DNA from 2 places in the Ochrobactrum teleogrylli genome. Region 1 is predicted to be linked to the other one. Evidence: riboswitches for the same ligand, from Rfam matches in the RefSeq annotation. Region 1 holds a riboswitch; the other holds the start of a gene.
The links. Region 1 has a riboswitch for thiamine pyrophosphate ahead of thiD (bifunctional hydroxymethylpyrimidine kinase/phosphomethylpyrimidine kinase). Riboswitches for the same ligand answer to the same signal wherever they lie in the genome.
Positions count from the first base shown of each region.

Region 2: linked by a shared signal. The riboswitch ahead of thiB (thiamine ABC transporter substrate binding subunit) and the one ahead of thiD (bifunctional hydroxymethylpyrimidine kinase/phosphomethylpyrimidine kinase) in region 1 are both predicted to bind thiamine pyrophosphate.

Region 1 covers NZ_JBBHKQ010000001.1:2,681,727-2,686,137, forward strand. Annotated here, with positions in the region: gene WIX40_RS12605 (putative bifunctional diguanylate cyclase/phosphodiesterase) at 1-1,274, opposite strand, end outside; TPP riboswitch at 1,602-1,708, shown strand; gene thiD (bifunctional hydroxymethylpyrimidine kinase/phosphomethylpyrimidine kinase) at 1,796-2,671, shown strand; gene thiO (glycine oxidase ThiO) at 2,671-3,663, shown strand; gene thiS (sulfur carrier protein ThiS) at 3,660-3,857, shown strand; gene WIX40_RS12625 (thiazole synthase) at 3,859-4,411, shown strand, end outside.
Region 2 covers NZ_JBBHKQ010000001.1:3,385,071-3,389,481, reverse strand. Annotated here, with positions in the region: gene WIX40_RS15810 (ABC-F family ATP-binding cassette domain-containing protein) at 1-827, opposite strand, end outside; gene WIX40_RS15805 (YMGG-like glycine zipper-containing protein) at 1,035-1,319, opposite strand; gene WIX40_RS15800 (thiamine diphosphokinase) at 1,432-2,109, opposite strand; TPP riboswitch at 2,214-2,328, shown strand; gene thiB (thiamine ABC transporter substrate binding subunit) at 2,438-3,442, shown strand; gene thiP (thiamine/thiamine pyrophosphate ABC transporter permease ThiP) at 3,418-4,411, shown strand, end outside.

The sequences.
Region 1 (4,411 bases):
CTGCCGCCTGATTTCGACGCATTGAGCGCCAGATCGGCATTGCGCATCAGCACGTCGGAATTGTCGCCATGCAGCGGCGCCTGCGCGATGCCCATGCTGCAGGTGACGAATTCTGAATTGTCACCCAGCCGGAACGGTTCCTGAAAGGCCGAAAGCACCCGGTCTGCAAACATGGCGATCTGGCCGACGGTGCCGCTGCGATAGATGACGGCGAATTCGTCGCCACCAAGCCGCGCGATGAACTGGTCGGACGTGGTAATCTGGCGCAAACGCTCGGCAACCTGTTGCAAAAGCTGGTCGCCCGCCTGATGGCCGATATTGTCGTTGATGCTCTTGAAGTGATCGATATCGATACAAAACAGTGCAAAAGGCTCCGCATCGCCCCGCTTTTTTAGCAATTCCTCCACATGATGGGAGAAAGCGGCGCGGTTGGGCAGGCGCGTCAGACTGTCATGCATGGCGATATGGGCCATGCGTTCCTCGATTTCGCGCCGTTCGGTGACATCTTCGATCAGGCCGATCAGATAACGCGGCGTGCCGCCCTCAACCGGCGGAATGGAACTCTTGATGACACGCAGAATGCGCTGCGTTCCGTCGTCATGTTGGGACTTATACTCGACGCTGAGCGCCTCGCCCTTGCTCATCACCTGACGATCCTGCTGCGCATATTGGCGGCGTTCAAGATCCGACATCAGCTGCGCATCGGTGAAGCCGACAACCGCATCGACCGACTTGCCGCTCGCCCGCGACGCCGCCTGATTATAGAGGACATAGCGGCCATCATCCTGCATGTCCTTGATGAACACGCCGAGCGGCAGATTGCTGACGAGGCTGTCGAGCAGCGACTGGGCATGGATCGCCTGCCGGTTGGCCTTGGCCAGTTCGGTCCGGTCCTGCACGATGGCGAGGATCGCTTCCCTGCCATCGAACTGCACCTCACGTCCATAGGTCAGTACTTCGATGATTTCGCCATCGGCGCGCCGGTGCTGCCAGCGCTCCGGGCGCTCCAGATCGCTGCGATCCCGGACAGCGCTCAGCATGCGCTCGCGCTCGGTATGCGGACGAATATCGAGGACAGTCATGCCGGGCAGTTCATCGGGCGTGTAGCCGTAAAGCGCATAGGCGGCATCATTCATGATGATGAAGCCCAATGTTTGCGGATCATAGACCCACATCGGCGTTGGATGGGTGGTAAACAGAATACGGAAATCCTGCTGGGGCGTGCTCGCCATGGAGCTTCCCGCCTGTACCGGACCGGCTTTCCGCTTCGCCATTATAAATCCCTTGCCCCAAGCCGACACATGCCGTCGTTCTAATTAGCCAACAAAACCTCTCACTGGAACATCATATTCCGCATGTGTTCATGAGACAGGCTCACAAACAGACAAGCGGGGACCGCCACCCAGACACACTTCCCCGCAAATAGATTACGACCAATGGTTTTAACAAACCATATATGAAAAACAGGCTCATATAAGTTTTTTCTGATGATGGCGTTTTCATCGCGCCCAATCACAGTGCAAGACACGGGACAACACTGTTTCCCGACCAGCGAAGACATTGCTTGACCACTCAAAACTTCCGGCCTATGCCTATGGACGCAAAATTCGTTGGGGTGCCTTGCAAGAGGCTGAGAGGCGCGTTCTCGCGTTAACCCATTGAACCTGATCCGGGTAATACCTGCGTAGGGAACGGAGTTTGACGCGTCGCGGACGGGGTTCATTCCCCACAGGAGCTTACGCTCCATAAAGGTTCATGGCGTCTCATCTTTCCGTTCGGAATGAGAGACGACACGATGAACCAGAAACATAGTTTCTCCCGAACCAAAACCAACAATGGCCAGATGCGGTCTGTGCCCATCTGTGTAACCATTGCCGGTTCCGACAGCGGTGGCGGCGCTGGCATTCAGGCCGACCTCAAGACATTTTCCGCACTTGGCGTTTATGGCGCAAGCGTCATTGCCGCTGTGACCGTGCAGAACACCTGCACGGTAAGCGCGGTGCACGATATCCCGCCCGCTATCGTCGCAGGGCAGATCGACGCCGTTTTCAGCGATCTCGATGTTGCGGCAGTGAAGATCGGCATGGTTTCCGTGCCTGAAACCATCGACGCCATCGCGCGCGGCCTTGCGCATTTTTCCGGTCCCGTCGTTGTTGATCCGGTGATGGTGGCAAAGTCGGGCGACCGGCTTTTGAGCGAAAACGCCACAGCGCTTCTGCGCCAGAAACTGGTGCCGCTGGCCACGCTTTTGACGCCCAACCGGCCAGAAGCGGCCTGCCTGCTTGGTTGCGGCCTGGCGCTTGATGATGAAGACGCCGAACAACAGGGCCGCGCATTGCTCGAACTCGGCGCGAAAGCCGTTCTGATGAAGGGCGGCCACGCGGAAGGCGAAACATGCGTCGATCTGCTGGTGCGCCCCGATCAGCCGACGCTGCGGGTTGAAGCACCGCGTATCTTGACCGGTAACACCCATGGCACAGGCTGCACGCTCTCCTCGGCCATAGCCGCAGAGCTTGCCAAAAACCTGCCGCTGGAGAAAGCCGTTCTGAACGCGCATACCTATCTGCAAGGGGCAATCCGCGCCGCCGACACATTGAAGATCGGACACGGCCACGGGCCAGTGCATCATTTCCATGACCTCTGGACAATCCGGGCGGAGGAGATTGCGTGATGCGCGTCACCATCATCGGAGCGGGTGTCGCCGGTCTTGCCACCGCCGCCGAGTTCACCGATCAGGGCCATGCCGTCACGGTGATGGCCCGCAGCCCGCAGATCGGTTCCGATTGCTGTTCGTGGTTGGCAGGCGGCATGCTGGCGCCATGGTGCGAGGGCGAAAGCGCCGAAGAGCCTGTGGTGCGGCTCGGGCAGGAATCCATCGGCTGGTGGGAAAAACACGTTTCCGGCGTCAAGCGCGAAGGCACACTGGTTCTGTCGCACAATCGCGACGCCAGCGAGTTGCGCCGTTTCGCCCGCCGGACGGAAGCCTTCGACACAATCGATCATGAACGCATCAATGCACTGGAACCTGATCTGGCCGGGCGTTTCCGGCAGGGCCTGTTCTTCGCGCGCGAAGGGCATCTCGATCCGCGCAAGACACTCGTTGAGCTGGCCGGAAACCTGCAACGAAAGGGTGTCGTCTTTCACCTCAATACGGACGCAGATGAAGCGAAGATCGACGCGGATATCGTGGTGGATGCACGCGGTCTTAGCGCCCGCGATGTGCTGCCGGATCTGCGCGGCGTCAAGGGTGAGATGCTGGTCGTCCGCTCGCGTGACATCAACCTTTCGCGGCCCGTGCGCCTGCTGCATCCGCGCATTCCGCTCTACATCGTGCCGCGCGGCGACGGTGTGCACATGATCGGCGCGACGATGATCGAAAGCGATCAGCGCAGTGGCATCAGCGTGCGCTCGACATTGGAGCTTTTGAGCGCGGCTTACGCCCTCCATCCGGCCTTCGGCGAAGCGGAGATTCTCGAAACCGGCGTCGATGCGCGCCCCGCCTTTCCCGACAATCTGCCCCGCGTAAGGCGACGCGGCAAAACCATCTATGTCAACGGGCTTTATCGCCACGGCTTCCTGCTCTCGCCGGCGATAGCGCGGATGGCGGTTGCGAGCGCGACCACGCCCGAAACCAAGCCCGAATTTGTGGAGGACTATGCATGACGATCGTGCTGAACGGTGAAGTCATCACCACGGCAGCAGCCAATCTGGCGGCGCTGCTCGCCGAAATCGAACTGGACGAAGCGGTGGTCGCAACCGCGCTGAATGGTGAATTCGTGGCCAGCGATGAGCGCGCAACCGCGATCTTGTCGCCTGGCGACCGCATCGAAGTTCTGGCCCCGATGCAGGGAGGCTGAGATGCTCGAATTCTACGGAAAAACGTTTGAAAGCCACCTGCTGCTCGGCACGGCGCAATATCCATCGCCCGCTGTTCTTGCAGATGCGGTGCGCGCCTCGCGGGCCGGAATCGTCACCGTGTCGCTGCGCCGTGAAAGCGGCGATGCGCGCGCCGGACAGGACTTCTGGGCGCTGATCCGCGAACTGGGCGTGGCCGTTCTGCCCAATACGGCAGGCTGCCACACGCCGCGTGAAGCGGTGACCACGGCCAAGATGGCGCGCGAAATCTTCGGCACCAACTGGATCAAGCTGGAGGTGATCGGCGACCACGACACATTGCAGCCCGACCCGTTCGGCTTGGTGGAAGCCGCGCGCATTCTCTGCGACGATGGCTTTGAGGTCTTTCCCTATATGAATGACGATCTCGTCGTCGCGGAAAAGCTGATCGAGGCTGGCTGCAAGGTGCTGATGCCCTGGGGCGCGCCCATCGGCTCGGGCCGTGGCCTCAACAACCCCTATGCGCTGAAGACCATGCGGGCGCATTTCCCCGATATTCCGCTGGTGGTCGATGCTG
Region 2 (4,411 bases), 700 kb from region 1:
TTGGAATCACTGGCGGTCAGAACCGCCGTGCCTTGCGCCTTGCGGTGGTTGCGGAAATCGGCGCGCATGGAATGCAGTTCGCCAAGGCGGCGCATATTGCGCTTGCGGCGCGCCGTCACGCCATAGCGCAGCCAGTGCTCTTCACGGGCAATCTGGCGGCCAAGCTTGTGATGATCGCGCTCTTCCTCTTCCAGAACCTTGTCGCGCCATTCCTCGAAATGACCGAATCCCTGCTCCAGACGGCGTGTGATACCACGGTCAAGCCAGACGGTCGCGCGGCTGACATTTTCCAGAAAGCGACGGTCATGCGAGATCAGAACGATAGCCGAACGGATCTGGCGCAACTCGCCTTCCAGCCATTCGATCGTCGTCAGATCGAGATGGTTGGTCGGCTCGTCCAGCAAAAGCACATCAGGCTGCGGCGCGATCACACGCGCCAGCGCTGCGCGGCGCGCTTCGCCACCTGAAAGATGATCCGGATTTTCTTCGCCGGTCAGGCCCAGATGCTCCAAAAGATAGGTCACGCGATGCGGATCGTCGGTCGGTCCGAGCCCTGCTTCGACATAGGCGCGCACGCTGGCAAAACCGTCCATGTCCGGCACCTGCGGCAGATAGCGAATGGTCGCGCCCGGATGCTTGAACACTTCGCCCGAGGTCGGCTCGACCATGCCTGCGGCGATCTTCAACAACGTGGATTTGCCAGAACCATTGCGCCCGACCAGCGCGATGCGGTCGCCCTCGCTCACCGAAAGGCTCGCATCCTCCAGAAGCGGCGTGCCGCCGAAGGTGAGCTTGATCTGGTCTAGACGAAGGAGCGGTGGTGCCATGGTTCTTCTGAGGCTTTCTGGGCGGTTCGCGCGATGGGCTTTGAAATTCCGCCCTGCTTGTCCGCGACAAAAGCCGTTCTGTCAAATGGATCGATAGGAAAGAGGCATGAAAAACAAACAGGCCGGGTTTCCCCGGCCTGCCGTGATTGGTTTTCAAGCCTAAGCTGGCTCAAGCTCTGCGAGCTTGCCGAGCTTAGTGGCGCGAACTTATTGGCAACGCGCTTCGTAGATGCGGCCGTAATTGTCACGATAGCGGCAGTACTGCACGCCATTGCGCGACTGGGCAGCGCCCACCAGCGTACCGGCGACAGCGCCGATCGCTGCACCCGTGAGAGCGCCACGGCCATTGCCGCCAATTGCACCACCGGCGAGAGCGCCGATTGCTGCACCGCCAACGCCGTAACCAGCCGTACGCTGTTCGTTGGTCGTGCAGGCTGCTGTTGACAAAGCGAGCACCCCGGCAACCGCAATCATGGAAAGACGTGATTTCATCAAACAATCTCCTGTCAAAGTTGACATTTCAGGTGCCGATTTTGCGTCCCCAATTTCGGCGTTAGCGAATTTACCCGCTTGCTGCATTTGAAATACGTTTCGCTATCGAGCGTCAAGCCTTTTCAATCGGTAAGGTTAGCGGCACACTGTTGGCGTGTTCAGAACTTAAGTTTGCGACAAGTATCGCTAAGCCAGAACGCACAGTAATACGAAGTGTTCCACGCACTATATTGGAAACAGTCCACGAAGAACCAAAAGGCAAGGTCACGTTGTCTAACGGCCACTCGGCATTTGTGATTGAAAGTCCGTCCAAAGCCGAGAAACTGATGACGCTGAACAGCGTACCATCTGGAAAATCATAGGCAAATTCGCCGGATGTCACCGGCCAGGCTTCTTCCGCACCGCTGGAAAGAAAGACGTTCCGCCCCTTTTCCGCCTGCGCCGTCGCCATGGTGAGATGCAGAAGCGTGTGATCGGTGCGCTGTCCGCCGAAAGCGCCGCACAAAATGGCGCGCGTTGCGCCACGGGCAAACGCTTCCTCGAAAGCCAGTTCGCCGTCCGTCATGTCCTTGGCGCGGGGAAATGTCTTTTGCGGCACATGCGCATATTGTTCAACGAGCGCTTGTGGCGTCGAATCGAAATCGCCAAGCCAAAGTTCTGGCTCGACGCCCAATGCCGCCGCATGACGAATGCCGCCGTCGGCGGCAAGAATGCGCGCGCCAGCTATCTGCTGCCGCAGCCGTTCGGTTACGGCGAGATCGCCGCCGAGAAGGATGACGAATGTGCTCATAAGTCGCTCATATCATGGGCGAATCGTAGCCGGAAGTCCGTTGTGCCCGACTTGTCGATGGTTTTGCCTCTCTTGCCCTTCACGGCCTGACATATTAATGTCGCAACGCTCTAACGGGGTGCCATCGGCGCAAGCAGATGGCTGAGAGGCTTTTCAAAAAGCCAACCCGCCGAACCTGATCCGGTTTGCACCGGCGGAGGGATTAGATGCTGCTCTGCGGCACGATCCCGAAAAGTTGCAGCTTCAAGTTCCAACCTTTCGGTGATGATTGTGTTCCTGAACCCAAGCGGCGCTATATCCTTTTAACTTGATGAAAGGACGTGCCGTTATGCGGCTGTTATCTTTGCTGGCCTTCTCTTTCGCGGCAGCGGTAAGCCTTACGCCCGCAGCGCAGGCGAAAGACAAGCTCACCATCTACACCTATGACAGTTTCATTTCCGAATGGGGCCCCGGTCCCAAGGTGAAGGAAAGCTTCGAGAAGGATTGCGACTGCGAGATCAACTGGGTTGCTTCCGCCGATGGCGTAGCGCTGCTCAACCGGCTGAAGCTTGAAGGCGGCAACACCAAGGCCGATATCGTGCTGGGTCTCGACACCAATCTGACCACGGAAGCGCGCGCCAGCGGCTACTTTGCGCCAAGCGGCATCGATCTTGGCAATGTCAGCGTGCCGGGCGGCTTCAAGGACGATATTTTCGTACCCTATGACTATGGCTATTTCGCCGTCGTCTATGATTCGGAAAAGCTGCCCAATCCGCCCAAGAGCCTGAAAGAACTGGTCGAAGGCGACCCGTCGCAGAAGCTCGTGCTTCAGGACCCGCGCACCTCGACGCCCGGCCTCGGCATGCTGTTGTGGATTAAGTCCGTCTATGGCGATCAGGCGGACGACGCCTGGCAGAAGCTGCAAAAGCGCATTCTCACCGTCACGCCGGGCTGGTCGGAAGCCTATGGTCTCTTCACCAAGGGTGAAGCGCCGATGGTACTCTCTTATACCAGTTCGCCCGCCTATCATGTCATCGCGGAGAAGACGGATCGCTACAAGGCGTTGGCCTTTCCGGAAGGCAATTATCTGCAGATCGAACTGGCCGCCCAGACGACGACCGGCGCCAAGAACCCGCTGGCGCAGAAATTCCTCTCCTTCATGACCGGCCCCGGCTTTCAGGATGTGATTCCCGAAACCAACTGGATGTTCCCGGCAGGCAAGACCTCGACGCCGTTGCCCGCCGCATTCGACGCTTTGCCGAAACCGGAAAAGACCCTGCTCATTCCATCCGACGAGGTTGCGAAGAACCGCAAGGCCTGGGTCGATGAATGGCTGGCAGCCACCAGCAAATGATAAACGCTCCGGCAAGCAAAGCTACGCACCCCACCCCCGCGATGAAACCCATCGCGGGGGCTTTGGCGTTGGCTTTCCTTGCCGTGCTGGCCGGTGGTGCGCTCGTCGCACTTGCCTTTGAGGCCAGCGGCGGCTTCGATGCCGCCGCAAATTTCGATGCCTATCTCTGGCGAACCGCCCGTTTCACCATCACACAAGCCATCGCATCCAGCCTGCTTTCGGTCGCCTTCGCGATCCCCGTTGCCCGCGCCCTCCATTCGGAAGCGCATTTTCCCGGACGCGGCCTTATCCTGCGGCTTTTCGCTCTGCCGCTCGCACTGCCTGCCCTCGTCGCTGTGCTGGGTGTGACCAGTATTTATGGCCGCAACGGCCTCATCGCCCATATATCAGACACTGTGGGATACCCTTTCCAGCCGGATATCTATGGCATTACCGGCATTTTGATCGCGCATGTGTTCTTCAACATGCCGCTGGCAGTGCGGCTCATCCTCGCCGCCTATGAATCGATACCCGCCGATTACTGGAAACTCGCGGCCCAGCTTGGCATGGGCAACCGCGCCCGTTTCCGGCTGATCGAGTGGCCCGTCATCCGCCGCAGCCTGCCCGGTATGGCGGGGTTGATCTTCATGCTCTGCGTGACGAGCTTCACCACCGTGCTGACGCTCGGCGGTGGCCCGCGCGCCACAACGCTGGAAGTGGCGATCTATCAAAGCCTGCATTTCGATTTCGACCCGGCGCGTGCGGTTGCGCTCACCGCCACCCAGCTCGGCCTGACCTTGTTGATCCTGCTGGCCTTGCGTCTGACCGGCCGTCCTTCCGAAGAAGGCTTTACCCACACGGCAACACCACGCCGCTACGGCAGACCTTCCGGGGGCGAACGCCTGTTCAACATCGTCGCCATTCTCATCGGCTTTCTTTATGTCGCCTTGCCGATTGCCGGCGTGGTCGTGTCTGGCCTCGCTGCCGACC